One region of the Acinetobacter sp. XS-4 genome, then DNA from elsewhere that is predicted to be linked to it. Evidence: predicted binding sites of a transcription regulator. Region 1 holds the regulator's gene; each other region holds the start of a gene.
What was found. Region 1 encodes PhoB, which activates phosphate uptake and scavenging genes when phosphate is short. Its sites were predicted from a motif close to TGTCATNAANCTGTCATAA; they were not measured.
Positions count from the first base shown of each region.

Region 1 (9,890 bases):
CTTAAAGCCTCTTTTGACTTATCTAAAACAACAGTCCATTGAAAATATGGTACCTACCGTACCGTTAATGATTGTTCAGGGTTCTAAAGATCATTTAGTCGATCCTAGAGGGACATCTGCTTATTACCAGCAGCTATGTAAATTAAAAAAACCAACTATATATCAAACAATTGATGGTGGAGATCATCGCGATGCATTACGCCAGAGCAATACTTTTGCCACTAAGTTTTTAAATGTAATAGACAAAAATCAGACGAAATCATATTGTTCTAATTTTAAGTAAATTATTTTAAATAATACAAAAAAGCCGACTTTTCGTGAGTCGGCTTTTTATTTGAAGAGAGGTGACTTTAGGTCATGTTATAAAGTCTTTCTTTTGGAAAAACTACAGTAAATGTTGAACCTTCATTTTCTTTAGATTGCACATCTAAATAGGCACCGTGTTGCATAAGCACGTGTTTTACAATCGCCAAGCCTAAACCTGTACCACCTGTTTGGCGACTACGGTCGCTGTCAACACGATAGAAGCGCTCAGTTAAACGTGGCAAATGTTTTGGGTTAATTCCAATACCTGTGTCTTGTACGCTAAAGTAAGCATGTTCACCATCATCATGCCAGCCAATCGTAATGGTTCCACCTTTTGGCGTGTACTTGATGGCATTGGTAATTAAATTACTAAATGCACTGGCGATTTCCATGTCTGAACCAATCAGGTCACAGTGGCTATCAATGTGTAAATTGAGCGTGTGTCCATAATCGGCATTGTAGGCCTGAGCATCATCAAAAAGTTGACTCATTAAACTCGGCATTTCAATAATCTGATTCTTTGCAATTTTTTTATTATTTTCTAAATTCGATAACAGTAGTAAATCATTCACCAAAGCATTCATACGTTTGGTTTGTGACTGCATCTGATCAAACGCACGTTTCCAACGCGGACTAATATCTTCCTGATCTGTAAACGTTTCGATATAACCACTTAGTACAGTTAATGGTGTGCGAAGTTCATGAGAAATATTATCGACGAAGTCTTTACGCATCTGTTCAAGGTTGTGCATACGTGTAACGTCGTAAGCCACCAATAAGCGACTTTCTCCACCAAATCTTGTGAGTTTGACCTGTACATAGCGGTCATCATCAAAATTTGAGTGAAGCTTAATCCCATCGGGTGCCTGATCAATATTGTTAAAATATTCAATAAAGGTCGGCTGACGTAAAATCGTTAATAGATTTCGGCCGCGGTCGAGAGGACTGATTCCTAACAAACGTTCAGCAGCAGGGTTCCACCACTCGATTTGATGTTGGTCATCAATTAAAACAACGGCTTCGGCAAGTGCAACTAACGAAGATTGAGCTCGATCAATTAAACCGACCATTTCGGCTTGAACAATTCGTTCTTGGCGCTGAGCACGGTAAACATTAAATAATAATGCCCCCCAAATCCCATTAAGATTTGGAGGAACGTCATAAGGCTTATTCGCAATCCAGTCATTGACCAGATATAAAGAACGCAACTGGAGTGTAAAAAACACCACGAAGGCGATAAAAATACAGCTCCAGAAATACCCAAGGCCTAAACCGATTAAGCCGGCAATAATTAGAAAAAATAATAAAAGCCGTAAATCTTGTTTGGCAAACGTCCATAAACTACTGTAGCGGGAAAGTTTTTGTTCACGTACCTGTTCGGGGACGGGGTAGGGTTCATACATAAATCTTGGTTAACCTGCGGCTAAATCTGCACGTGTTGAGAAACGGTAGCCAGTTCCACGCACAGTCTGAACAAATCGGTCTACACCAAAAGGTTCTAAAACTTTACGCAAACGACGAATGTGCACATCGATAGTGCGGTCTTCGATATATACATTACCGCCCCACACCTGATCGAGCAACTGGGCACGTGTATATGCACGCTCTGGATGGGTCATAAAAAATGCAAGTAAGCGATATTCAGTTGGGCCCATATCTAAAATGCTGTTGCCAAAGCTAACACGCTGGCTTACAGGATCAAGAATTAAGCCATTGGCATCAATAGTTTTTTCACCACTTAATGCATTAGCACGACGCAGAACTGCCTTAATACGTGAAACCAGTTCGCGTGTTGAAAAAGGCTTGGTCATGTAGTCATCTGCACCTGCGTCAAGACCTTGTACTTTGTGGTCTTCTTCTCCGCGGGCAGTCAACATAATGACCGGAATTTCTGCTAGGTTTTCATCTCGTTTTAAGCGGCGACATAAATCGACACCACTTACGCCTCCAGGTAACATCCAATCAAGCAAGATAAGCGCCGGACGTTGGTCGACGATAATTTGATGAGCTTGTTTGGCATCTTCTGCCTGTAAACACTGAAAGCCTGCCATGTCCAAAGAAGTATGGATCATTTCGCGAATAGGAAGCTCATCATCGACAATTAAAATATAGTCATCTTTCACAGCGCAATATCCTATAGATTTAACGGTGAACCGTTTTGTAGTTATGACAGGCTTATTACAAAGATTAATTATGACAATTTCATTGCAGAAAAGTCTATAAAATTAAATTTAGCAATAAGTTGTGACAAAACCAAGGCAAAGGTATGACCAAATGATGACATGAATATTTTAGTTTTCTTAAAATCATTCAATAGCTTATCAATGAAGTAGTTTAACTGGTTTTGCACATTTATCGCTGTCAAAAAACTTTAATATTATTTTGAAACTTGCGCTAATAAAGATAAGAAAACGATACGGCATGCGGTTAAAACCTGCTCAAGAGACTGTTCAAACCCTCCCATGACCCATCGAATTGCAATTTGAGTAACATATCCATTTAAGCCAGTTGCGATTAAAGAGAGCTCATTTTCGTGGTGTTGAATTTGCGGCATGGTCAGCATAACAAAGGCTTGAATCATGCGGTCAAATTGCGCAAGTGTTTCTTGAATGGTGGCTTGATTATGTAACTCTTGTACCAAAACTGCGTCGACATAGACAATACGAGCTAATCTCGGATCTTCTTTTAATGTTGTTAGCAGTGCTCGCAATCCCGCATCGACCATTTTTTCTGGATCGGGGGTAGCTTTAATCACAGCTTGCATCAGGTTTTGCTGTAATTCTTCAATCATTTTTAAAAAGATGGTTTGAAATAAATCTTCACTTTTCTTAAATGATTCATAGAAATAGCGTTCTGTGAGTTTTGCCTCTTGGCAGACATCTTTGACCGTTACGGAAAAAAAGCCGAGTGTTCCATAAGTCGCGATACCCGCTTCAATCAGTTTTTCGCGGCGTGCCTCTTTACGTTCAGATAAAGATAACCCTTTGAACTGACGTTCTTTACTCACAGTTTTTGTTTTCTTTTTACTGGTTGAGTCGTTTGTCGCCATAAATAAGTCGTTTCCTAAAGAATGGTTTCCTAATTTATAGGTTTTACCCAAATATGCTCACTATGATAAAGCCCTCAGCAGAATTGTGCCATTCTATCTGAATTTACAGTGTACTATATTGACAATGGATATTGTCAAAATTATATTAAAGGTGTCTAAACTGCACATGCAATGAACCGACTGTGCAAATATCGAAAAACAAAGGATGGACAATGAAAAATTTTAAAAACAAAGTCGCTGCAATTACGGGCGCGGGTTCTGGCATTGGACAACAGTTAGCAATTCTTTTGGCAAAACAGGGCTGCCATCTTTCGTTGAGTGATATTAATGAAAAAGGATTACAGCAAACTGTCGAGCTTTTAAAACCATACAGCAATATTACTGTTACCACCAAAAAGCTTGATGTTTCTGACCGTGAAGCGGTAAAGCAGTGGGCACAAGAAACTGTGCAAGATCATGGTTCTGTTAACCTGATTTTTAACAACGCCGGTGTTGCGTTAGGTTCGACTGTTGAAGGTGCGACCTACGAAGATTTAGAGTGGATTGTTGGGATTAACTTCTGGGGTGTGGTGTACGGAACTAAAGAGTTTTTACCGTTCATTAAGCAAACTCAAGATGGTCATATTATTAACATATCGAGCCTATTTGGTTTAACTGCTCAACCGACGCAATCTGGTTATAACGCGACTAAATTTGCTGTGCGTGGTTTTACCGAATCATTACGCCAAGAGTTGGATATTGAAAAAAGTGGCGTAAGCTCGTTGTGTGTACATCCGGGCGGAATCCGCACCAATATTGCTAAATCTGCAAAAATGAGTGATAGCTTGAATAGTTTGGGTATGGACCCGACGAAATCGATTCAAAACTTTGACAAGCTACTACGTACTCCACCTGAAGAAGCCGCTCGTCAAATTTTACAAGCTGTATTAAAAAATAAGCGCCGTTTATTGATTGGTAGTGACGCAAAAATTCTTGATGCATTCCAGCGTTTATTCCCAACGGGATATCAACGTGCTTCAACCATTGTGACCAAATTAATGAAATAATTTTTTAACGAAAAAAAGCCATCAAATGATGGCTTTTTTTATGTAGTTTGAATGGTTCTAAATAAGAACTTTGATCTTCTTTTTCTTCCAAATGAATTGGTAATATAAGCCTTGAATAATACATAAACTGACAAATGCCAAGGCATAGGCAACCCAGATTCCTTTAAGCCCCCACATTGAACTAAACCAGTAAGCACATGGAATTTCAATAAATAAAATAGCAGAGATGTTTAACAGCATTGGAACGGTCACGGTTCCGCTGGCACGCATGATCGATGCAAAAATGGCACCTGCACCAAAGAATAAAATTGCCCAAAGTACAATAAATAAAAGCTGTTGGCCTAACACGACCACAGTTGGGTCGGTAATAAACAAAGCCATTAAATATTTTGAAAATAGATAGCCAAGTGCAATTAAGGTGCCTGTAAATAAGAAGTTCATTCCCAAAGCTGTGCGGGTTACTCGTGCTAACAGATCTGATTTGCCAGCACCAATTGCTTGTGCTGCAAAAATTGAAGCTGCAATTGAGATTGATAAAGCAGGAAACTGAATGTAGTTGAGCACCTGATTCACTGCACCATACGCTGCTGTAGCATGCGATCCGTAATGGTTAACCAACCCAACAATAACCAAGCCAGCCATTGAGGTCATAATCATTTGAATGCCGGTTGGTACGCCTAAGCGCAAAATGATTTTGCTCAGTTCTGGATTATGACGGATATGTTGCAGAAGCTGCCGATTAGGTCTAAGTGGATGATTTTTCTTGTTCAGATAAATTGCCAGAAAAATCAAAATTGCAACATAACCCGTGATTGTTGCAATTGCTGGAGCAATAATTCCCAGAGCTGGTAAACCAAAATAACCTTTAAGCAATATCGGGGTAATCACCAAACCAATTACACTGGTTAAAGCCAATGCAAGTAAGGGCGTTGTACTGTCGCCTACACCACGTAAAATTGAGGTATAAATAATATAAACAAATAGAAGCGGGCTACCCGCCAGCATCCATTGCACATAAGGCAAAGCAAGATGCATTACCTTTGGATCTGTGCCCAATAACTCTAAAATATCGTGGGCAAAAAACACACCGATAATCGCGGTAATTACCCCACCAATCAGTGTCATAAACAGGGTAGAACCGACCACACTTTGGACTTTCTCTATATTTTGTGCGCCCCACGCTTGCCCTACTAAAACAGTAGTACCTGTTGAAATCCCGATAATAAAAGCGAGGAGCAAGAATAAAATAGGGAAAAAAACCGAGACGGCAGCAATTGCATCAACTCCCATCATTTGACCAACGAAGATGGTGTTAATCGTCCCCGACAAGTTTTGCAAAATATTGGTTGCAATCAGGGGGAGCAAGAAAACAAAAAATGTTTTCCATAGATTTTGCTGGTGAATTAAAGATTGTCTTGGTGGCATGTGTTCTCCATCGCCCATCTCTTTGATGAGCGGGGCAGACATCCAACTTAGCATAGTTGGAGCGAATAACTTGTAGTGTTTTTACTGTGCTAAGTAGCTAAATTTATTAACATTCATTCAAGATTTCTCCTGCTTTTTGCAGAGTCTCATCATTTTTAGCAAAGCAGAAACGAATCAGGCGTAAAGACTCTGGTGCTTGCTGATAAAACACCGAAACAGGAATAGCCACAATTTTATGTTGCTCGGCTAAAAACTGGCACATTTCTACATCGTTTAAGTCTGGTCTAATTTGACTGTAATCAAGATTTTGGAAATATGTCCCTTGAGATGGTTTTAGCAAGAAATGGCTATTATGAATTGCCTGATTAAATCGATCTCGCTTAGTCTGGTAAAACTGCGAAAGCTCTTGAATATGTTCTGGATGTTGCTCCATATATTGAGCTAGGGCAATCTGACAAGGTGTCGTGCCACAGAAATTTGCATATTGATAAATCTGGCGAAATAAACGCATTAACTCAGGTAAAGCGACGCAATAACCTGTTTTCCAGCCCGTCACATGAAAGGTTTTTCCAAAAGACCCAATCACAAAACTGCGCTCTCTGAGCTCTGGAAAATGCAATGCGCTAAAGTGTTGTTGACCATCAAAGACCAGATGTTCATAGACTTCATCTGATAAAACCACAATGTTTTTATCTTGAATCAGTTCAATGAGTTCTAACCAGTCTTGTTTATCCCAGATGGTACCTGTTGGATTATGGGGAGTATTCACCACAATCATACGGGTTTTGTCATTAATCAAATCTTTAACTTGCTGCCAGTTCACCTTAAAGTCAGGTGCTTCAAGTGCAATATGAACTGCTTTACCACCTGCTAATTGCACAGAAGGGCTGTAGCTGTCGTAACTTGGGTCAAAAATAATGACTTCATCACCTGCATTGATGCAGGCTTGTATGGCACAAAAAATTGCAATGGTTGCGCCGGGAGTAATCGTGATTTGAGTTACAGGGTCAAGTTGAAGTTGGTCACGTTGCTGAAATTGTAAAGCGAGTTGTTCACGTAAACCGAGAATACCGTCACCGGGTGGGTATTGATTATGCCCAGCTAAAGTCGCCTGAGATAAAGCTTCCAGTAAGGCTTGTGGTGCCGGAAAATCTGGGAAGCCTTGTGACAGGTTGAGAGCACCTAATCGATGTGCCATTGCCGTCATGGTACTAAAAATAGTCACGCCTTGAGTGGCCAATTTTGACTGTAGCTGTAGCATATTGTTCTCTTATTAAAAATATTTAAAGTTATAAAATTGATTCAATCACTGCCCGAATTACACCCAGTGTCAAACCAATAAATGCACCTACTACAACGCCATTTACTCGGATCATATGTAGGTCGCCACCGACTTCATTTTCAATTTTCCCGATCATTTCGCGTGAATCCCATTCATGAATGCGTTCACTGACATAGCGTATGATTTTATGGCTATATTGATCTGTAAAAGTCAGCGCAAGTCCTGTCATTTCTTTGTTTAGCACTTCACGTACTTTGGCATTTTGAACGAGGTTTTCACCCAGTTGTTGAATAGCAGCTCTTAGGTTCATTGCAATGCCAGAGTCTTCTTTCATTAAATCTTCTTTAATGGCATTACACAAAATAGTAACAGCACCACTGATGAAATTGAGGACTTGTGGACTATCGAGAAGGGCATCTTTACCGCTGTTGAGGCGTTGGCTAGCAACGCTGTCTGGTTTTGCCAACTCAAGCATGAGAGAGTGGGCAATGGTTTCAATTTCTTGTCGCCAAGGATGTTCATCGTCTGCCAACATCGATTCTACTTTTTCAACGAGTGAGTCGATGGTACGTTGTTGAACATCAATACCAATCCAGCTTGCGCCTTTTGCAAGTGACCAGACACCAAGCGCTTTAAACATTTTTCGGGTTAATTCACGGGTTTTATCTGGGTTTTGTACCACCCATTCATGCGCGATATCGAGTCCACGCTGTAAGACATCTTGGTGGAAATCATTTTCCAATACCGCGCGTAGCATTTCACTTGCGAGTTTATTGACTTCAGTATTACGCACCCATTGCACACTATTATTTTGCACAAAATTGGCAATTTGATCTTGGCTAACAAACTCAAAAATTTTCGGTACGGTTTGCTGAATGAGCTGTACCACTTGAGTATTGTTTTGTGGGCTTGCCAACCATTGACCAATTGCGAGGCTCAAGTCAGTTTTTTCTAAGCTTCGTTCGACCACTTGAGGTGAAAGAAAATTTTCTTGTACAAAACGTCCCATTGATTCTGCAATGCGAGCTTTGTTGCGTGGAATAATTTCGGTGTGGTCGCGTAAAAACTTAGGAATGGGTAACTTACCAAAAGGGTTCCGAAATAGAACGGTAATCGCGTACCAGTCAGCTAAGCCACCGACGACACCTGCTTCTGCCCCTAACATTAGAATATGAATAAAACCTGTGTACTCTGGCAGAAAACGATCAGCCACCATCAGTGCAATCCACAGCACAACGACAATAATAAGCGCCAGAGTAGCAAAATATTTGCTACGTTTAAGACTGGGCACGTGGTGAACTTCTTCTGCCATGTTCATAAATTTATCCTATTCATTTTTGTTTTACTGGAGGCTCAGGCGGTGGCAACAGCTCTCCTGTCGGACTCAATCCATATTTTTGTCCGATTGATTTCAAGATCAAGGTTGCATCAAAAGCATCCTGTGGAGCCTGCTTTTGATCCCGATAACATTCAATAGTATACGATACTTGAACAGGGTCGATATTGACCACTTGTGGGTAATCATAGAACGGATCATGCCAAAAACCTGGGTAGCGACGACCATAACCATATGGGTAAAAGCTTGGAGCTGATGGATAAACCACAGCCTGACGTGGTGGTTTCTGGCTCTGATTACTTGGATCATTTTGCACTTTAAAAAAGCGGAAACCTTTTTGTATAGTCGTTTGTGCTGATTTCACCAAGGTAATTTCTTCAGCTCTGCCATAACTCATATTGGGGTCGGCTTGAAAACTAATACGGAACGTTTGGGCATTTAGAGGGTATGCTGAAAACTGCCCAAGCTGATCAAAGGTTTTTGGTTTACTTGGAGTCGTTGCACACGCAGTTAAAGTTAAGGCAGTGCCTAAGGCTAAACAAAGAGAGAGATATTTCATGATGAACTCCCAGCTGAGCATTAAAAAATAAATGACTCAGCATTAAAATTTAAGAAACTTTAAAAACTACTGTTCGGTTCTAATAAAAATTCAGTTTCCTCTGGAGTAGAAACACGCCCGAGAATGGTATTTCGATGAGGATAGCGTCCAAAGCGATCAATAATGACTTTATGCTTTTTCTCAAAACTTAAATTAATTTCATTGCCGAGACGTTGAAAGAGTTTCAAGGCAAACTCATGAATCAATTTTGATTCACTATGCATAAACGGCATATATAAAAAAGAACGTTGCTCTGGATTAAGCTGTGCATCGAGTTGCAAGCTAATCGCTTCTTGTGCCAAAGCTAATGCCAAGCTGTCGTAGGCAAAAGATTGGGGTTGATCACGATAAATGTTGCGAGAAAACTGGTCTAGTACAATAATCTCTGCCAGACGGCCTTCAGCTGTTTTTCGCCATGACCACAATTCAGCTTGAGTTGCCTGTCGATGAACGTCAGAAAAAGTTTCGCAAATTTTTTTGTCAAAATCATCACTTTTTGCAAACCAAAGTGAACGGTGTTCAGGAGAAAACCAAAAGTTTAAAATGTCTTGTTCGTTCATGATATTGACAACTCTTTAGCAATTATTCTTCAATAAAATCACAATTCTTTCGTGTCTTAAATAACAAGATTGTGATAAAAATTGCCAAACTGGAATGATGTGAGTATATAAATAGCCGTATCATCTCACGATTTTGTATATAGTGATCTTTAATAAGCGAGCAAATGCATGAGTCAACCCACTACACCCTCTCAATCAGTTATTCCTGCTTGGGTGGATTCGTCGCTACTACAAGGCATGTTACGTGGAATAGAGCGTGAAAGCCTACGTATGCAAAGTAATGGGTTC
Region 1 covers NZ_CP094657.1:109,366-119,255, forward strand. The annotation lists gene MMY79_RS00500 (alpha/beta fold hydrolase) at 1-283, shown strand, start outside; gene phoR (phosphate regulon sensor histidine kinase PhoR) at 351-1,709, opposite strand; gene phoB (phosphate regulon transcriptional regulator PhoB) at 1,719-2,429, opposite strand; gene MMY79_RS00515 (TetR/AcrR family transcriptional regulator) at 2,684-3,355, opposite strand; gene MMY79_RS00520 (SDR family NAD(P)-dependent oxidoreductase) at 3,568-4,401, shown strand; gene MMY79_RS00525 (MATE family efflux transporter) at 4,459-5,826, opposite strand; gene MMY79_RS00530 (pyridoxal phosphate-dependent aminotransferase) at 5,933-7,087, opposite strand; gene MMY79_RS00535 (DUF445 domain-containing protein) at 7,116-8,426, opposite strand; gene MMY79_RS00540 (hypothetical protein) at 8,440-9,003, opposite strand; gene MMY79_RS00545 (DUF924 family protein) at 9,063-9,602, opposite strand; gene gshA (glutamate--cysteine ligase) at 9,771-9,890, shown strand, end outside.

Region 2 (9,890 bases), 1.1 Mb from region 1:
ATTACTTACTCATTCTCATAGTTATCAGCATGAACTTTTTGAACAAGGAAAGTTATCTGAAGGTTTTTCATATTTTTGGTTTGATGGTCAATTATGGCGTAGTCTGGCTGCACAACAAGAAGACTCTCAACTAGAAGTTGAAGTCTTTCAGCCAATGAGTACCCGTATTGAAGAAGTACTCAAAGCACTTGCAGGCTATAGCGGTCTTATGGTGTTGTTCTGGTTGCTGCAATGGGTCATTGTAAGTTGGCGTACGGAGCAACAATTGGCTGCGCTAAATTTACTTTCTATACGTATTGCCCAAAAAACAGCTTCAAATTTAGAACCAATTCAAGATCCAGATGTCATTACCGAAATTCAGCCTGTGATTGATGCTTTAAACCAATTACTTGCAAGATTGCAAAGAGCATTAGTGGCTGAGCAACGTTTTACGGCAGATGCTTCCCATGAGCTACGTTCTCCGTTGTCTGCCATACAAATGCGTCTTCAAGTTTTACAGCGTAAATATCAACATGTTCCAGAACTTCATCAGGACTTTGAGCGCATACAAGAGGACGTTTCAAGAAGTACAAAAGTACTTGAAAACCTACTCCTTCTTGCTCGCCTAGAACCCAATGAAGCAGAGCAGCCACAACTTCCTAAAACAGTTATCGATTTAAATTACTTATTGGCTAGAGTCATTGAAACTGTAACTTTAGATGCGAATGCTAAACAGATGTTGATAGAGACAAATACCTTATCGACAGAAACTAAAACCTTTGCGAATGAAGAATTACTGTTTATTGCTTTTAGAAATTTATTTGATAATGCCATTCGTTATAGCCCGACTTTAGGTTCTATTCATGTTGAGATTAGTCAGGACGAACAGCAAATTAAGGTCGCTATAGAGGATACAGGAAATGGTGTAGATGATGAGGTATTGCAACGTTTAGGGCAGCGTTTTTTTCGAGTATTAGGTACTCAGCAGCAAGGTTCAGGGTTGGGAATTTCAATTACTCGAAAAATTATTGAGTTGCACAATGGTGAATTGCATTTTATGCATGCTGAACAGGGTGGTTTGAGGGTAGAGGTTAATCTTCCATTATAAAAAATAGCATGGTTACCCATGCTATCCATTTTTTGTTTTCCCACGAATATTATTGAAACGCGAGTGTATTTTTTATTTAGTTAAAATTAGACGATTGTTGCGAGTGAGGCGTAAACGATATTCCTCGCCAGCATGCATAATGCGGATTTCACGGCCTAATGCAAAGAGGTTGTTAGAATGTAACATTGGTAAGGCATGAGCTGTTTCATTGTTACGAGTAAATAAGCTAAAAGGTGCGTTCATTTGTTGTGCTCCGTGGTATGTTCTTGAACGATTTAAATGATAATCATTATCGAATAGGTCTGTCAATGAGATTTTAAAAAATTTATAAAATGATAAAATTTGCTTACACTTGAGAAAAATTTTAGAGAGTAGAAAAATGCCCAAACCGATAGTCGATGTCGCTATAGCAATCTTGATCCATCGTGGAAAAATACTGGTTGGATGGCGCGAAGAGCAGCAACATCAAGGTGGAAAGCATGAGTTTCCTGGAGGAAAGGTTGAGCAGGGTGAAACACCTGAAGAAGCCTGTCGCCGTGAAATCTATGAAGAAGTGGGTATTGGTTTAAAAGATTGGCACCAATTTAATTATATTCACCATGAGTATGATGACATTATCGTCAATTTACATTTATTCCATAGTTATGTGCCTGATGAACTATTAAATCTTATTCATCAACCATGGGCATGGTATACACGTGAACAGTTACTTTACTTAAACTTTCCAAAAGCGAATAAAGACATCATAAAACGACTTTATTGGCCTCATTTCATCAAAATTAGCAATACGCTTACATCGGTAGGAAGCAGTGATGCTTTATTGTATTGGCGTATAGAAGATGAATCTGACCAGCAATCAATAGAGCAATTAAGCACTTTAGATGAAAATCAGTTATCAAACTTAATTATTAATGTAGATATCTGGCAGCAGTTGAGCCCTGAATTAAAAAAACAGATTAAGACTGTTCATTTAAAACAATCTCAGCTCATGAATTTGCATAAAGGCGATTTAACAATGGGCGTGCGTTATATTGCCGCTTGTCATGATGCAGTTTCTTTAAAGCAAGCTGAGCAGATTGGTTGTGATGCTGTTTTTATTAGTCCTGTAAAGCCAACAACGACTCATCCAGAAGCTGTGGCATTAGGTTGGGAACGTTTTGCAGATCTAGCTCAAAATAGCCATATTCCAGTTTTTGCATTAGGAGGAGTGCATCCTGATGATTTAGCTACTGCACAGCAGCATGGTGCATATGGTTTAGCAGGCATTCGTAATTTCTAATAAAAAAATAAATAAGCATTAAAAGCTAGAGCGCTTTTAATGCTTGTTGCGCTTCTTGAACAGTTTTTTGATTATTACGTTGTTGTCCAGCTTTTAAAATGGTCAACCAAAGTTGCTTTTTCATCGCCTGACTTTGGGCAAAACTCAAACCACGTCGTGCTAAAGACTCAGCATTAGAATATTGCTGTTTATGATTTGCCGTAAGGGCAAGAAATAAGTAAGTCTCAGCCGCTTGTGGTGCTAAACGCTGTGCCTGAAGTGCATAGCGTTCAGCCTCTGACCATTGCTGGTTTTTGTAAGCTTGCTGTGTTTTCTGCATTAATACTTTAAATGCAGGTAATTGACTTCCATCATCATTAAAGCGTTGAAGCTTCTTTTGCTGAGGAACAATCACCTGTAAATTTTTGCGTTGAATTTCTGGATGTTCATAAGGTGTAATTTTTACACCTGATGGAGTTTCCGTATTTTTCTTCACTGGTGGAGTAGGTGTTTTCTCTTTGGATTCAGAATGATCAGGCAAAGTTGTACAGCCGACCATAAGAACAGCACCAATATAAAAAACACCTTTCTTCAACATATCCTAATTTCCTGTTTACGCTTAGTTGTTATAACTACCAGTTGAAATTACACGTGAATTATTTGACAGATCTTGTTGCATCTGACTTTCACTTTCACGAATATAACTGTCGGTATTATCATCCTGAGAGTCAGGCGTTGTGTTATCACTTTGTGGCGTATATGTTGGATCAACTTGATAATAAGGTGCGCCACATGGCGTAGCACGGTGCGGAACTGTATGCGTTAGCATCGGAATATACATAGCACCATCACAAGCCTGAGCAGATAAATCACCCGTTGCACGATCAATCCACTGCCACTGTACAGTGTCTGGTTGACGTATATTCACAGGAGTTTGACGTAACTGTTTCATCACGTTAGTCCATACTGGCAATGCACCAGATGAACCAGTTAATCCTGTTACTTTATTGTCATCTAAACCTAACCATACTACAGCGACATGGTTACCCGAATAACCAGCAAACCATGAGTCACGTGTATCGTTAGTCGTACCTGATTTACCCGCCAATTTTAAAGCTGGAGATAAGCTGCTATAGGCTGAACGACCAGTACCCGAAGACATAACCTGTTGTAAACCGTAATTCATAATATAGCCAACAGATGGATCAATCGTTTGTTGAACATTCAGGCCATAACGGTCAAGTAAACGACCATTCGCATCTACCACAGACCGAATTGCACGAGTTGGATATTTAAAGCCGCCTGTAGCGAAGTTTTCATAGATTCCGAGCACTTCCATTGGTGACATATTGACTGCCCCAAGGAAAATAGAAGGGTAGGCAGGAATCGTTGATTCAACACCAAACTTTCTTAGATTATTGGTAAATGTTGATAAACCAAACTCTTGACCCAAACGTACAGCTGATAGGTTGTATGAGTTTGCTAATGCTTCACTCAGACTCACTACACCATGTCCACCACCACTATAGTTTTTAGGTGTCCAGCTTTTACCACTATCTACAGGAACACTGATTGGAGCATCTTCAATTTGGCTTGCCCAATTATAACGTCCAGATTCGATAGCACTTAAATAAATCACAGGTTTCAATAAAGAACCGACTTGACGTTTCGCATCTAAAGCACGGTTAAAACCAGTAAAATCTTGTGTAGAACCAACTGCCGCAACGAGCTCGCCATTTTCAGGATGTGCAATCAGTACAGCACCTTGTAAATTTTTCAAACGTGCTGGGTTGCTGTTGGCTAAGCGATCTACTGAAGCTTTAAACGCGTTTTGAACTTGGGTTTGAGTAATTGGGTCTAAGGTCGTAAAAATACGTAAGCCTTGATTGGTTAAATCACTTTCTTGATATTCTGTGCGCAATTGACGACGCACAATATCTAAAAAGTCTGGGAACTTTGCAGGCCCTAAACTTGGTTTACTTAACACATTTAAAGGACGTGCAATTTCATCTTCATATTCGGCTTGAGTTAAATAACCCATCACACGCATGTTATTTAACACAGTGTCACGGCGTTTTTTTGCACCTTCAGGGTTTTTCCAAGGATTATATAAAGAAGGGCCTTGAACCAAACCGACTAAATAAGCTTGTTGTGCAACGCTAAGCTCACGTAATGGTAAACCAAAATAAAATTGTGAAGCCAAACCATAGCCATTAATTGAGTAGCTACCATTTTGGCCTAAATTCACTTCATTTAAATAGGCTTCTAAAATTTCATCTTTGCTGTAATGCAGCTCGATGAGTAAAGCCATTAATGCTTCATTGACTTTACGTTTTAATGTGCGTTCAGGAGTGAGGTAGAAGTTTTTAACTAATTGTTGAGTCAGGGTTGAACCACCTTGACGCTTTCCACCCGTAACATTACTAACCAATGCACGAGCTGTACCGCGAATTGAAATACCATGATGATGATAAAAATTGCGGTCTTCTGTAGAAATTAAAGCTTCAATGAGTGGTTTAGGGACATTATTCAGTTTAATGAGTACGCGGTCTTCATTGTGTTGAGGATAAATTCCTCCAATGAGTAACGGTTCTAAGCGTGCAACGCCGGTTGAAGAAGGTTTGGTACTTCGTACTTCAACAACTTGATCATTTGCAAAACTTAACTCTAAGACTTGTTCAGGTTCAACACTGTCACCGTAGTCAAAACCACGTGTGTGGATATACATATTGCTGCCTTGAGCAACATAACTTCCAGACTTGTCATAATTACTTGAAGTTTTGTAACCCAATAGCTTTAATTCTTGAGTAAAATTTGCTTGAGAAATAGGCGCGTTGTTATAAATTTCCAAAGGGCGTGCAAACACTTTGGCAGGAATATCCCACCGCTGTCCTTCAAATTTTTCACGGATAATATTATCTAAACGAATCAGATAGATACTAAGAGCAATAAAAGCACCAATGATCAAAATGGAAAAGATTAGTGCAAAGAAACCGATACCACGTTCAAACTTCATAAAAATGAGATAAAACCCTAACAATGCCTGTAATGATGCGATAGCTTGTCATCAATTTGCAATGATAAAACTGTGAATAATTGGAAAAGTTAGATTGAATTTTACAGCATCTTGTAGTTATGTTTTTTTAAATTAATCGGGTTAATGTTATTATAGGCAAGTATCGCAGCGGAGCTTACTCATTCGTGCAAATTTCACATAAGTCCTTCAGAAACGTCGGGTTAATCGGTCGACCAGATAAATCATCAGTTGTAGAAACACTCTGTTTAATTCATGATCATTTATTGAACTTAGGTTTGAACCCCATTTTTGATCAGGAAACAGCCGAATTAGTGCCTTATGATCATGCACAGATAGTAAGCCGTCATTTATTAGGTGAAGTTGCTGATTTAGTTATTGTGGTTGGAGGAGATGGTTCTTTACTCCATGCTGCAAGGGCTTTGGTTCGTTACAATACGCCTGTAATTGGTATCAACCGTGGACGGTTAGGTTTTTTAACTGATATCAAACCTTCAGAAGCTATTTTTAAACTTGATCAAGTCCTTCAAGGGCATTTTCAACTTGATCGCCGTTTCTTACTTGAAATGGAAGTAAGAACAAATGGCGAAGTCATTTATGATGCAATTGCTTTAAATGATGTCGTTTTGCATTCAGGTAAGTCGGTCCACATGATTGACTTTGAACTTAACATTGATGGCCAATACGTTTATCGCCAGCATAGTGATGGTTTAATTGTTTCGACTCCAACTGGATCAACGGCCTATGCTTTGTCAGGCGGTGGACCAATTTTACATCCAAGCATGGACGCGATTGCATTAGTTCCAATGCACCCTCATACCTTGTCATCACGACCAATCGTTGTTGGTGGTCAAAGCGAAATTAAGATTGTTATTCGCGAAAATCGAGTGTTACCAATGGTGAGTGCAGATGGACAACATAGTATATCGCTCAATGTTGGAGATAGTTTACACATCCGCAAACATCCATTTAAACTAAGTTTATTGCATCCACCAGGTTATGATTTTTATATGGCCTGCCGTACCAAACTTGGTTGGAACCAAGATTTTGAATCTTTCCAAAGAGATGAATCATGAATATTGAACAAATGCTATCTATTTTAAACCCTGAGATTGTAGAGCGTTTAAAAACAGCAGTAGAAATTGGTAAATGGCCAAATGGCGTTGTTTTAACAAAAGAGCAGCGTGAAACTTGTATGCAAGCTGTAATTGCTTGGGAGTTAAAGAACTTACCAGAAGAGCAGCGTAGTGGTTATATTGACCGCGGTACAAAAGAAGAGGGTGAGGTTTGTGAAGATGATCACCACAAACATGAGCCAGAATTTAAACCAATTCGTTTTGTTTAAAATTTTATAAGACAGAAAACTTATTTTTGGTTATTCCATATGGCCTTGAATACCATGTTTTTCATGAGTTATAGCATATAGGCTTTAATTACTTTTAAAGGATTAAAAGTAAGCAAAAATCCTTTGTATCACTGACGATACTTCCATGTATCGCAGTGATACGGTCGACATCCATGTCGACTTTCACGATAGCATCTGTTAACTACGAATTAAGATTGCTTGAATTACGTGTTTCCCATAACACTTTTGCTTTCTGCATTGCTTCTTCAAAACTAGCAACAACTCCCATGGTATATAGTGCAATTCCGATGGTTTCTGTTACTGCCATTTCACCGTATTCATGGTGCTGTTGACCTAACCATACTGCTTTAAAAGTTGCTAAATCTAATTCTTCTTCAATTGGACTGCGTTCAGGCGTGAGTTTTGGTAACTCGTGTTCATAAAGTTCACCATTTTTAATACCGCAAATGAGTGTTTTTGCATCTGGATTTCGCTCAAACTCACCCCCTTCACCTTTAATGACAGCACTATTTTGATAGCCTAAGCGCAATGCACTATGTTGATGTGAAGTTCGATAAGCTGGATGGAATATTGCTTGTAAGGTGGCTTTAGCACTAAAAGGATTGATTAAGCGAGCTAATGTATGAATAGGTGAGCGTAGACCCATTACATTTCTTAAAGAAATCAGTTCACTTAAAACTGGTGAAATCACATCTAGTGGTAAGTATGCGAAATTTTGCTCTGCTAATTGTGTTCGTACTTCTTGTTCAGAATGACAAATTTGATAACCCAGATATTCTAAAACCTGTTCGGTATAAACACGGTTAAGCGTGTGACCTGATGCACCATGCATAACAATCTTATGGCCATGCTGGGCAAGCGTAAGAGCAGCTAATAAAAACCAAGGATAATGTTTTCGTTTACCCGCATAAGATGACCAGTCTAAATCAACTTCCAATGGCTGAAAATTGAGTTGATCTCTAGTGGCTTGAACAAATCCCGCGAGTTCATCAATAGATTCTTCTTTAACACGAAGTAGCATTAAAAAAGCACCTAACTGTACATCAAGTACTTCACCTTTTAAAATCATGGTAAATGCTTGATAAGCTTCTTCATAGCTTAAAGAGCGTGAACCGCTTTTACCCTTACCTAAAATACGGACATATTGAGCGAATGGGTGTTCAGCATCTTTATAGATATTACGTTTAGTATTCATCGTAGTTCAAAACAATAAAAATGATGGGATGTAGGCAGCTCAAAATGAAATGTCCACAAGTATTTAATCAATATGACATAAAAAACTGTCGAAAAAATATCAAAAGTGTTTCTTATACTAAAGTCTTAAGGTTGCATGAGTGTTTTTTGTGCGTATTAGCTAAAAATTTAACCGAATCATTATTTAATTCGAGTACACTTTCTCGTGCTTTTTTGAGCACTCATATCATAATTTTCTGTGATTCTCCTATATCTTCAGCTTTTTATTAAAAAAGTAAGAGGTTATTTCTAACTACTCAAAGTGGTTAGAAACTTCAGGTATTCTCCTGTTTTAGAAAACAGCTTTTTTTGTTTTCATTGAGGTAGTAGGAAGGTTTTTTGTTTACAAAGAACCGTTTCCCTTTTGCGGTGTTCATGTGAAAGGTTAGGGCTGTGTATTCGTAAAGAATAGACGTTTCATTTTGGTATTTCCAACGGACTTGGAAATATAGATTGAAGTAAAGTTATGGCTAAAAAACCGATTTATAAATCACTTTATTTTCAGGTGATTATTGCGATTATTGCGGGTGTTTTGGTAGGGCATTTTTCCCCAAGCTCAACGCAAATTGTCAATGGTGTTGAACAGCATATCCCAGGTTTAGGTGAGAAACTCAAGCCATTAGGTGATGCCTTTATTCGTTTGATCAAGATGATCATCGCTCCAGTTATTTTCTGTACCGTGGTCAGCGGTATTGCTGGCATGGAAAGTATGAAGTCAGTCGGAAAAACTGGCGGCGTCGCGTTGTTATATTTTGAAGTTGTTTCAACAATTGCACTTCTGATTGGCCTTGTTGTAATTAACATTGCTAAACCGGGTGTAGGGATGAATATTGACCCTACAACTCTAGACACCTCGGGCATTCAAAAATACGTCAGTTCGGGTGAGTCACAATCTACCATTGATTTCTTAATGCACATCATTCCAGATACGGTTGTTGGCGCATTTGCAAATGGTGAAATCTTACAAGTCCTTCTTTTTGCAATTCTCTTTGGTTTTGCTTTACATAAGTTAGGTGATGCAGGACGTCCAGTTTTAAAATTTATTGATCAAGTTGCACATGTGTTCTTTAACATTGTGAACATGATTATGAAACTGGCTCCGATTGGTGCATTCGGTGCAATGGCATTCACCATTGGTAAATATGGCGTTGGTTCACTTGTACAATTAGGGCAATTAATTCTCTGCTTCTATGTTACGTGTCTACTCTTTATCTTCTTGATTTTGGGTACAATCAGCCGTATGAGTGGATTCAGTATCCTCAAAATGATCCGTCTGATTCGTGAAGAGTTATTAATTGTACTTGGTACATCTTCTTCTGAATCTGTTTTGCCTCGCATGTTGCGTAAACTTGAAATTGCAGGTTGTGAAAAGTCTGTAGTTGGTTTGGTTATTCCAACAGGTTATTCATTTAACCTTGATGGAACGTCAATTTATTTGACTATGGCAGCAATCTTTATTGCTCAGGCAACGAATACTCAGCTTGATATTCAACATCAGATCACTTTGTTATTAGTACTTTTAATTTCATCTAAGGGTGCGGCGGGTGTAACTGGATCTGGCTTTATTGTTATGGCGGCAACTTTGTCTGCTGTAGGACATATTCCAGTTGCAGGTTTGGCATTGATTTTAGGTATCGACCGTTTCATGTCAGAAGCACGTGCTTTAACTAACCTTGTTGGTAACTCTTTGGCAACAATTGTTGTTGCGAAATGGGTCGGTGCTTTAGATAAAGATAAGCTTAATGATGCTTTAAATAATCCAGATGAAGTCGACAGAAAAATGATGGAACCAAAAAGTCCTCAAGTCGCTGAAGGTCTAGATTAATTCAAAGAAACCTATATAAAAAAGGAAGCTAAAGCTTCCTTTTTTATTGGCTGACTGAAAAGTACAGTTTTAATGAGCAGCTATGCC
Region 2 covers NZ_CP094657.1:1,256,046-1,265,935, forward strand. The annotation lists gene MMY79_RS05840 (ATP-binding protein) at 1-1,087, shown strand, start outside; gene MMY79_RS05845 (hemin uptake protein HemP) at 1,160-1,330, opposite strand; gene MMY79_RS05850 (thiamine phosphate synthase) at 1,467-2,366, shown strand; gene MMY79_RS05855 (tetratricopeptide repeat protein) at 2,392-2,943, opposite strand; gene mrcB (penicillin-binding protein 1B) at 2,965-5,361, opposite strand; gene MMY79_RS05865 (NAD(+) kinase) at 5,547-6,455, shown strand; gene MMY79_RS05870 (YeaC family protein) at 6,452-6,724, shown strand; gene MMY79_RS05875 (glycosyl transferase family protein) at 6,927-7,940, opposite strand; gene MMY79_RS05880 (dicarboxylate/amino acid:cation symporter) at 8,445-9,803, shown strand.
Region 2: MMY79_RS05865 (NAD(+) kinase) is a predicted target of PhoB. The motif match lies at 5,408-5,426, and genes of this name have one in related genera.

Region 3 (9,890 bases), 2.1 Mb from region 1:
CTAATGCCTTCATTAATTGCGGCCTTAAGTATGATGCAGACCTTGCTTTTATCTGCTTTATCAGTCGCGCGTGAACGTGAACAAGGTACATTTGATCAGTTATTAGTGACACCGTATACACCATTAAAAATTATGATTGGTAAAGCCTTGCCGCCAATTTTTGTAGGGCTGATGCAATCAACCATTATTTTATTGATCATTTTGTTCTGGTTTAAAATTCCTATGAATGGCTCTATTGGACTGCTTTATTTTGGTTTATTGAGTTTTAATGTGGCTGTAGTCGGTGTGGGTTTATCAATTTCGGCATTATCTTTAAATATGCAACAGGCTATGCTTTTTACGTTTTTATTGATTATGCCTTTGATGTTGCTTTCAGGGTTACTTACGCCTGTAGAAAATATGCCGGAAGCATTACAAATAGCAACATACACAAATCCCTTAAGGTTTGGAATTAACTTAGTACAACGGGTTTATTTAGAGGGGGCAAGCTTTGCACAAGTCAAATACAACTTTATTCCAATGATCATACTTGGACTAGTGACTTTACCTTTGGCAGCTTGGCTATTTAGAAAAAGATTATCTTAATTATATAAATTAAAAAGCCCCACTTTAGGGGCTTTAAAACTTACTTAGGCACGTAAGATGAGTTCGTAACCCGTGTATTTACGGATGTTAATAACACCAATATCAAAAATTAAATATTGGCCCTTAATACCTTGTAATACACCACGAATTTTTGGTGTTTTATCTAGGTTTAAAGACTTAATTTTTTCAGGATATTGTTCTACTGGGTAAACAAACTCACGTGGCAATTCATCTTCTAAGAATTCAACAGTTTCGTTAAATTCAAGATTCTGGCTAAATTCCTCACGAATAGTTTGAATTTTCGGTGCAAACTCTTCGATTAACTGATCACGTTGTTCTGTCAGTTTCAGAGGTTCAGCTTCACCCTTAAGGAGTTTGCGCCAATCAGTTTTGTCAGCAACTAAAGAACCAAACATAGTTTCAAGTTGACCAGATAAACGGCGTGATCCAACTTTTAAAATAGGTAAGGCTTGGGTTGCACCTTGATCTAACCAACGACCTGGCATATGGCTAACACGAGTAATACCCACTTTCAAAGCACTTGAGTTTGCCAAATACACAATATGAGGTTGGAAACACACATTATGGGCGAAGTCATCTTCACGACATGTACCTAAATGATAGTGACATGTTTCAGGTTTCATAATGCATAGGTCACATTCAGCTTTAGTTTTAAAACATTTAAAGCAGTGGCCTTGAGAATAAGACTTCGGTGTTTTAGTGCCACAAGAGGTGCAATAAATATTACCTGTCCATTCGATTTCTAGTTCTTGTCCTAAATTAAAAGGAAGATCAATTTCTGAACGGTCTAATACAAATTTGTATTCAACATTTGCCTTGGTTGTCTGTTGATCAGTTACACTAGCATCTTTTAGGCCTGCATGCATTTTATGGCAAATGCCTTGTAGTTCCATAAAGTTTAAACTCACATCTTTCAATTAAGGGTTGCAGTTATGGCTGAACAAAATGTCATCACTTCTATGCTAGACGATTTATCAAACGAACAGCCCATTCATACTGCACTTTGTATTGGCCAGAAAATTGACCAGAATAACGCAATTCAATGGCACTATTTTACCGTAACTGAGCTTTTAAGTCTGCCTTTTACTCAGCGTTATGACTTGGGTTTTGTATTGTTTGATACAGATGAAATGCAGAACATAACTGAAGTACAAAAATCACAATTATTAGTAAAACTACGTGACTTATTAGCAAAACGAATTGTTGTGGTGAGCAAACGGAGTGATGAACAGTTATTGCGTTCTTTAGGGTTCACCCAACTCATTGATAAGACTTCACATGATAGTGATTTTGCTTTATGGCAATTTAACATCTTGACCTATAAGCATGTTCCCGATTGGTTTAATTCAAAGTTCTGGGCAAACCCAGAGAACTGGAATAAATTCCGCTGGTAAAAGGCTCTAAATCTCTTTCAAAATTTAACAATTTGGCTTTTGCTGTCCTAACAAGAATCCGCGTATGCTCATGTATAAACCATACATAAGAGTTACACATGACAAATTTAAGCAACATTGTTGAAGTTCTGGCTCAGCAGGCTTTAGGTGGAAACCAACAAGCGTCAGGCCAAGGTGGTTTAGGTGGAATTTTAGGTTCAGTACTCGGGCAAATGGGGGGTAATACTTCTTCTGGCGCTCAAGGTGGTCTTGGAGGAGTACTAGGTTCTGTATTAGGTCAAGTGACTGGAAATAATAATGCACCTCAAGCAGGTGGTGGCGTACAAAGTTTATTAATTGCAGTTGTACCTTTAATTTTAGGTTGGGTTCAACAACAAGGTGGTTTGCAGGCTGCTCTTGAAAAGTTGAAAGGTGCGGGTTTAGGAAATCAGGTTCAAAGCTGGGTTGATCCGAATCAAAGCAATGGTGAGGTTCCTACTCAACAATTACAGAGTTTATTTAATCCAGCTGACATTGAGCAAGTTGCTGCGCAAGCTCAAGCTCCAAAAGAGCAAGTTTACGGTGCAATTGCTTCGGTCTTACCTCAAGTCATTGACTCATTAACACCTCAGGGTGACAGTACCGATCATCAAGAAGCAAACCAAGACATTCAAAACGTCATGAATCTTGTAAGTGGTTTCTTAAAGTAAGCTACAAAGTTAAAAAAGCCGATATAAAAATATCGGCTTTTTTAATCTGCAAAATAAAATAAAAGGGCATTAGCCCTTTTATTTTAGATCTGAATCAAAAATAACTAATTAGAAGTTATATTCGATACCAGTACCTACAACAGTTTGCTTGTCATCATCACTTAACCAGTCGCGTTTTTGTTGAGCAACGATACCGTAGAAGCGAGCTTGTTTGTTGATTTGGTAATCAAGACCTAAGCCGTACAAATCAATTTTACGATCTGCTTGACCACTTACTTGTGTTTCAGCAGAAGCATATTCTGCTTTCACTTTAAGTTTAGTGTTAGGAATTTTATAAGCAGCTGTTACTGCATATGCTTCTTCCTCTAAACCACGGTAAGCTTTACCAGCTTTATCGATTGAACCATCTGATTTATATGATTGACCATATGCAGTCAAGTCATCAGTAGGTTCAGCATGTTGCCATAAAGCACCTACAACAAAGCCTGATTTTGCGATGTCATAAGAACCAGTTACACGGTAAGCATCTGTATAAACATCTTTCAGACCGTAAGCAGCATATTTACCTTTAATACCAAAGTCACCAGCGGCAGCTACTGCTAAGCCAAGGTCTTTGTTCTCATAACCAAGCGCAGTAGACACAGAGTCAAAGCTATCATTCTTACTGTCTTTACCAGTTTCACCTTGTTTGCTGTCAGAGGTGCTTTCACCAGTTTGAGCCATGATGTTAAAAGTTAAACCAGCTAATAATTTAGGATCTAATTCAAAACCAACTACGTTATCTAAGCGGTTTTCACCGTACATGATATTAGTAATATCTAAACGTGTATCGTCATTAAAGATGTCTTGGTTACCACCAGCAGCAGTTTTAAAGTAAGAATCGTATTTACCTACTTTTAAAGTACCAACACCTTCAGTTTTTAAACCGATGAAACGGTTACGAGCGCTAAGGTCAGTATCAGAACCTGAACCATCAGTAGAAATTGCCCACTCAGCTAAATAAACAGCAGATAACTTGTCAGTTAATTTCTCTTCGCCTTTTACCCCAATGCGAGAAGAGTTTGAGTTAACTTCGGTAACATCACTTTTACCATCGAAATTTTTATTATCAACTTGGTTAATAGAAACATTTAGTTTGCCATACAAAGTTGGCGCTGCTTGCACCGCGTTTATGCTCAAAGTTGCAACTGCGGCAGCGAGTAGCAATTTCTTCATTGAGATTTCTCCAAAAGGTATTTAAAAATGGCGTATGCCTAGTTAACTATTTATTTTGTAGTTGACTTATGTACAAAAAGTTACAAAAGCTCACCAACTTGCTAAGCAGTATCGGCAAACTTTGTGACAGGGGCGTGAAAAATAAATGACAGTTTTATGACGGTTAAAGTTTAGAAATAAATTAATTATTTTAGTTTTTTATAGTTTTAAGACGAAAAAAAGCGGAGTCAAAACTCCGCTTTAATAGATTAGAAATCAAAGAGCTGCTTTTATTTTCTCAGCTAACGCTTTAATTTTTTCTTGATCTCCTAACTCTACAGCATGGCGTCCAAGTTGATGCACATTTGTAGGAATAAGGTGAAAATGAACATGCGGAACAGTTTGTCCTGCTGCCGCTCCAGAAAGTTGCATCAAGACAATACCTTCTAAATTGAAGGCTTTTTCCATTGCTTTCGCAATTTTCTGAACAATTTGGATGGTATATGCGGCTGCTTCTGGGGGTAAATCAAGCAGCGTTACAGCTGGTGTTTTTGGAATAACTAATGTATGGCCATCGGCTTGAGGCATAATATCCATAAAAGCTAGAACTTGATCATCTTCATAGACTTTTATCGCTGGAAGTTCATTGCGTAAAATTTTTGCGAAGATATTTTGATCATCGTATGCCATGTATTATTCCTTTAAAATTATTTACATTTCAATTCTTTCTGACGCTCTTTAATCGCATCAAGACGTTGTTGCTCTTTGTCAGAAAACTTTGGTTTTGTCGTATGACAGTTTTCATTACCATATTTTTCTTTAGCATCAGGATCTTTAAAACAAAAGCCTTTTGATGCATAAATCAAATTATAATCGTCTTGCAATTTCTGACATTCTTGCTCAGGCGTTGCAGCTTGAACGCTTAAACCAGCAATGCTCACCATGCCAGTAAAGACTGCAACCATAAATTTATTCATGAGCGTTTCCTCAGTTAAAGGTATGAACCTGTACTCAATATAAGGTTTATTACCAATATTTCAATGATTATTAATTACTCAAATGTCATTTTGGGTGATAATTTGTTCACAAAATAAATAAAAACATTAGATATCAATAATTTATAAAAATCAAATAAAAACATAAACTTAAGCGAAATTATATATATTTTTTTAGAATTTGATTCTTTTTAATTCACTTTTAGCTTTTATTAACGATATAAAAATATACTTCTGGTTGGGACGATCAGATATAAAAAATTTTAGTAAAAGGTGAGATCTTATAGTCTTTTCATTTGCTAAATAGACGAGCGAAGTTTGAAATTAGGTCAATGAAAAAGAAATATATCAATGACATTATGAAAATGTAAAGCGTGATAATTATCACACTTTTTATTTCAGGATTAAGTGGAATTCACTGGGCCCATTTTAATTTAGACGGAAATGGGCCTTTTCTTTTGATTTGTAAAATATAAATAAGTCAAGATTAAACTTAGTTTACAATTCAACTGAAAGATGTATTGATTTTACATGTTTTAGCTTCTATCATGTTGTCCTTAATTGCTGCGTTTGATAGTTTTTTGTTTTTGTAGCCCATTTCTAAAATTGAAATGGGTTTTTTTTATTAAAGTTATTTCGAAATATATTTATTCAATCCTATATATTGTGATGTAGTTATCCTTGTATTTAATTTGTGTGGCTGATTTTGCAGCTAACTTTCATGTTTACCGTTGCGGTTACTTTTTACTCTAATCAACTTACATATAGCAATGTTATATACATCATACTTCCTTAAAGGATCTGATTATTCATCGGAGACAAGATTAAAAGGAAATAGGGAATGTCACAGTTTTTACTCGTTGCTGAAAGCGTTTATCAAAAATCTGAAGAAGATAGGTTTTTCTCTAAAGATATTATTGAGCACTTGAATAGCTTGGTCAGTATGATTCGACAAGAGATAAAAGGAACTTCATACAGACTAAAATATAATTTTATTGATTTTGAAGAGTGCTTAAATAAGCCTACAGAAGAATGTACAGTTAAGCTTGATATTAGCTTAATGCCAGCATTTAAGAATAAGGGTGAGTACATTATGTGGTTGGCAAGTTTCATTGAAAAAATAACATTAGGAGGAAGAGAAAATTTTCCTCCACTTGCAAATACTTTGCTACCGAGCTGTATGCTTGCTAATCCTTATTTAAAAAAAATGGAACAGGCTAAGGTTGTGTCTGAAAAAAGCGCATAGATGATTGTAAATTACTTTAAATCACCTGATTACAAAAAAAATATCCAAGTACCGACATAGCATAAATCTTTCTAAAATTTCCCATTTTTAGTTTTTCAGGTTATAGAAAATTTCCGTAGCAATACACTTACTTTAAATAATTGAGTTCTCACGCCATTATTATTCACCTTATTAAAATAAGTATCTTGAATAAGTAGCGAACTAAAAGATTAAATTTACTCTAATGTAATTTTTGTCCATGCTTCATACATTTTAACTGCCGCAGAGAAATCACTATTGTCTTCAGCAGTTAAATGAGCAGCTTGAATTAAACTTTGTGTTAATGACAAAAGTGGGGCTGGAAGCTTAGCTTGATGGACTAAATCCAAAGCAATTCCTGTGTCTTTAGCAAGAAGAGGTAAGCCAAAAGTTACTGGGAATTCGCGACTCAATACACGCTGTGGGAATATAGTCTCTGTTACCAGACTTTTACCACTTGAAGCGTTAATACACTCTAAAGCTTCGTTTAAGCTTACCCCATGCGCTTTTAAAGCACTGAAACCTTCTGCAACAGACCAAAGGTTGACCGCGAGTAGCATATTATTAACGGCTTTTACTGCAAACCCTGCACCAGACTCACCGACATGTTTAATCAACTTTCCTACTGCTTGCAGAGCAGGCAATGCACGTTCAAAAGCTGAGGAATCACCGCCTACCATTACAGTCAAAGTGGCATTTTCAGCTCCTATTGTTTGACCGCTTACAGGTGCGTCCAGAAAATCAACATTTAACTGTTTTAATAAGCTTGCTAATGTGTGGGCAGAGTCAGGAACCCCACTTGTACAATCTATCCAGATTGCTCCAGATTTAATTTGTATACTCTTAATAAGTGCTTCTACATCTGAGCTTGTTGGTAAGCATGAAAAGATAATATCTGCTTGTGCTGCTTGCTCTAATGGGACAGCCTTTGTGCCATATTCTGCTGCATGTTGTTTGGCTTTTTCGAAATTTCGATTCCATACATAGACAGTATCGAAGTGTTTTGGTAAATGCGCTGCCATACGGTAGCCCATTGCACCCAAACCAATAAATGCAACAGATTGACTCATGGCCTTATCCTTAAATTTGTGTTGAACGTTCGGTCAGCCATGCCGCCAGTTTTGGCCAAAACTCCAGAGCACTTGCTTGGCTCGACATTAGGCCTAAATGACCACCGGGGATGAGAGTAAACGTGACATCCTGACTGCTTGTCAATTGACTTAATGGCGAAGCAGCGTCAGCAGTGACCAACTGATCACTACGACCCGCGCCAACTAAGAGGGAACAATCTATATTTTTTAATTCGATTTTCTTATCTTTTAACTGAATAAAGCCACGTTTTAATGGATTTTGTAGCCAGACATTAAACAACATGTCCTGATTAATCCCACCTGGATAATCAATCATGTTATTTAAAAAACTACTCAAGGTTGCATGCTCTTGTACAAACTGCAAATCATCAAGATTTTTTAGCAATTGCAGATGTCCATCAAACCATCCTTTAGGATCGAGAATTTTGAAACCTAACGAATTTAAAATTCCGGGACTGTGGATCAGACGTTTTGGCAATCCAGAATAAATACGTTCCTGAATTTTCTTATTGCGACCAATCAAATGGTTCATTGTCCGATAGAGCTTACCAATATGGCCAGATGCATAACTATCAATTGGACTACCCAGAACAATTAAATTTTTAATATGGTTGGGTTGGTTCAGAGCAGCATATAAAGTAACGAATATGCCAGCCATACTCCATCCATGGAGCGAGATTTGCTCAGTTCCTGCATGTGTTCGGATGAGTTCAATCGCTTTAGGAATAAAATCTTCAATAAATGATAAAAAGTTAAGGTGTCTATCTTTAAATTTTAAATTACCCCAATCGACCAAATAGACATCGAAGCCCGCATTTTGAAAGTATTTAATAAGAGAACGATAAGGATATAAATCATAAATCGCCATATTAATTGCGAGTGGCGCAACAAACACTAAAGGTTCTTTAAACTTTTTTTGTGTTGCTGCGTAATAGCGAATACGGGTTTGATTGAATTCGCCAATTACTTCATAGGGGGTGCTTTGGGATAGTACTAATGTTTTTGAATGAAATAGTCGGGCAGAAAGGTGCTTGATTTGACTTTGTTCAGAGACAAGGGACTTTAAGCGTTTCATCTTGCTTTACCAACTATTTACTAAAGATTGAATAAAGTCTAAGCGATAATTTTAATGTTTACCTTGACCTTAAATACCTTAGACACTCAAAATGATGATAGTTTTTTAGTACATGACCAGTAAAGGCGAACATTTAATGAACCAGTCTGATGATTTAGAATACCAACTTGATACTTTAGCCATTCGTACCGGACATACTCGTAGTTTTGAAGGTGAGCATGGCGAACCGATTTTTTTGACATCATCATTCGTATATGAAAATGCGGCTGAAGCTGCAGCAAAATTTTCTGGTCAGGTTCAAGGAAATATCTATTCTCGTTTTACCAATCCGACTGTATCGATGTTCGAAAAACGCTTAGCAGCTTTAGACGGCGCTGAACGTGCTGTTGCGACAAGCTCTGGAATGGGCGCGATTTTGTCAGTTACTATGGCATATCTCAAAGCGGGTGATCATGTTATTTGCTCAAGAGCAGTTTTTGGTTCAGTTGTTGCCTTGTTTGAAAAATATATTGCCAAGTTTGGTGTAGACATTACATTTGTTGATTTATGTGATTTGGATGCATGGAAAAATGCAGTACGTCCAGAAACTAAACTTTTATTTGTTGAGTCACCGTCTAATCCTCTAGCCGAGATCGCAGATATTCAAGCGCTTGCAGATATTGCTCATGCGCATGGTGCATTACTGGCGGTTGATAACAGTTTCTGTACACCTGTTTTACAGCAACCATTAAAGTTTGGGGCAGACCTCGTCATTTACTCTGCGACTAAATATTTAGATGGACAAGGACGCGCATTAGGCGGTGCTGTAGTCGGTAATGCTAAGTTATTAGAAGAAGTCTTTGGAGTTGTCCGTACACTTGGACCATCAATGAGTCCATTTAATGCATGGGTTTTCTTAAAAGGTTTAGAAACTTTGCGCTTACGTATGAAAGCACACTGTGAAAGTGCTCAGATTCTTGCAGAATGGTTAACTGCCCATGAAAAAGTAGAAAAAGTTTACTATGCTGGTTTACCAACTCAAGAAGGCCATGAACTTGCGGCAAAACAACAAAATGGTTTTGGCGGGATTGTTTCTTTCGTTGTTAAAGGCGAACGTGAAGGTGCTTGGAAGGTTATTGATAATACTAAGTTTATTTCGATTACCGGAAACCTTGGTGATGTGAAGTCAACAATTACCCATCCTGCAACAACTACACATGGCAAACTTTCTGCTGAAGCAAAAGCTACGGCAGGCATTCAAGAAGGTTTAATCCGTGTATCTGTGGGCTTAGAAGATATTAATGACATTATTCGTGATATCTCACGTGGTCTTGATCTGATCTAATCATTCCTATCGAAATAATTCTTTTGGGTTATTTTGTTTATGAAACCATCTCTTTAATCGAGATGGTTTTTATATTGAAATGTTACTCAAATTTCAGAACTACAATAAAAAAACTACATTTTTGTTTAAATGAGTGCTAAGAGCACAAGGTATAAAGACTCTAAATTTAATTAAAAGAAATGTGAGTTTTAAAATGCTTAAGCCTATTGCTATTGTCGTTGTAGTGGGGGTAATCGGGGTCGTTGGGTATAAATTACT
Region 3 covers NZ_CP094657.1:2,223,588-2,233,477, reverse strand. The annotation lists gene MMY79_RS10405 (ABC transporter permease) at 1-585, shown strand, start outside; gene MMY79_RS10400 (DUF2797 domain-containing protein) at 630-1,499, opposite strand; gene MMY79_RS10395 (DUF6231 family protein) at 1,539-2,000, shown strand; gene MMY79_RS10390 (YidB family protein) at 2,099-2,689, shown strand; gene MMY79_RS10385 (porin) at 2,798-3,904, opposite strand; gene MMY79_RS10380 (HIT family protein) at 4,160-4,573, opposite strand; gene MMY79_RS10375 (YARHG domain-containing protein) at 4,591-4,860, opposite strand; gene MMY79_RS10370 (hypothetical protein) at 5,720-6,124, shown strand; gene MMY79_RS10365 (NAD(P)-dependent oxidoreductase) at 6,340-7,212, opposite strand; gene MMY79_RS10360 (alpha/beta fold hydrolase) at 7,223-8,308, opposite strand; gene MMY79_RS10355 (O-succinylhomoserine sulfhydrylase) at 8,445-9,632, shown strand; gene MMY79_RS10350 (hypothetical protein) at 9,826-9,890, shown strand, end outside.
Region 3: MMY79_RS10385 (porin) is a predicted target of PhoB. The motif match lies at 4,048-4,066, and genes of this name have one in related genera.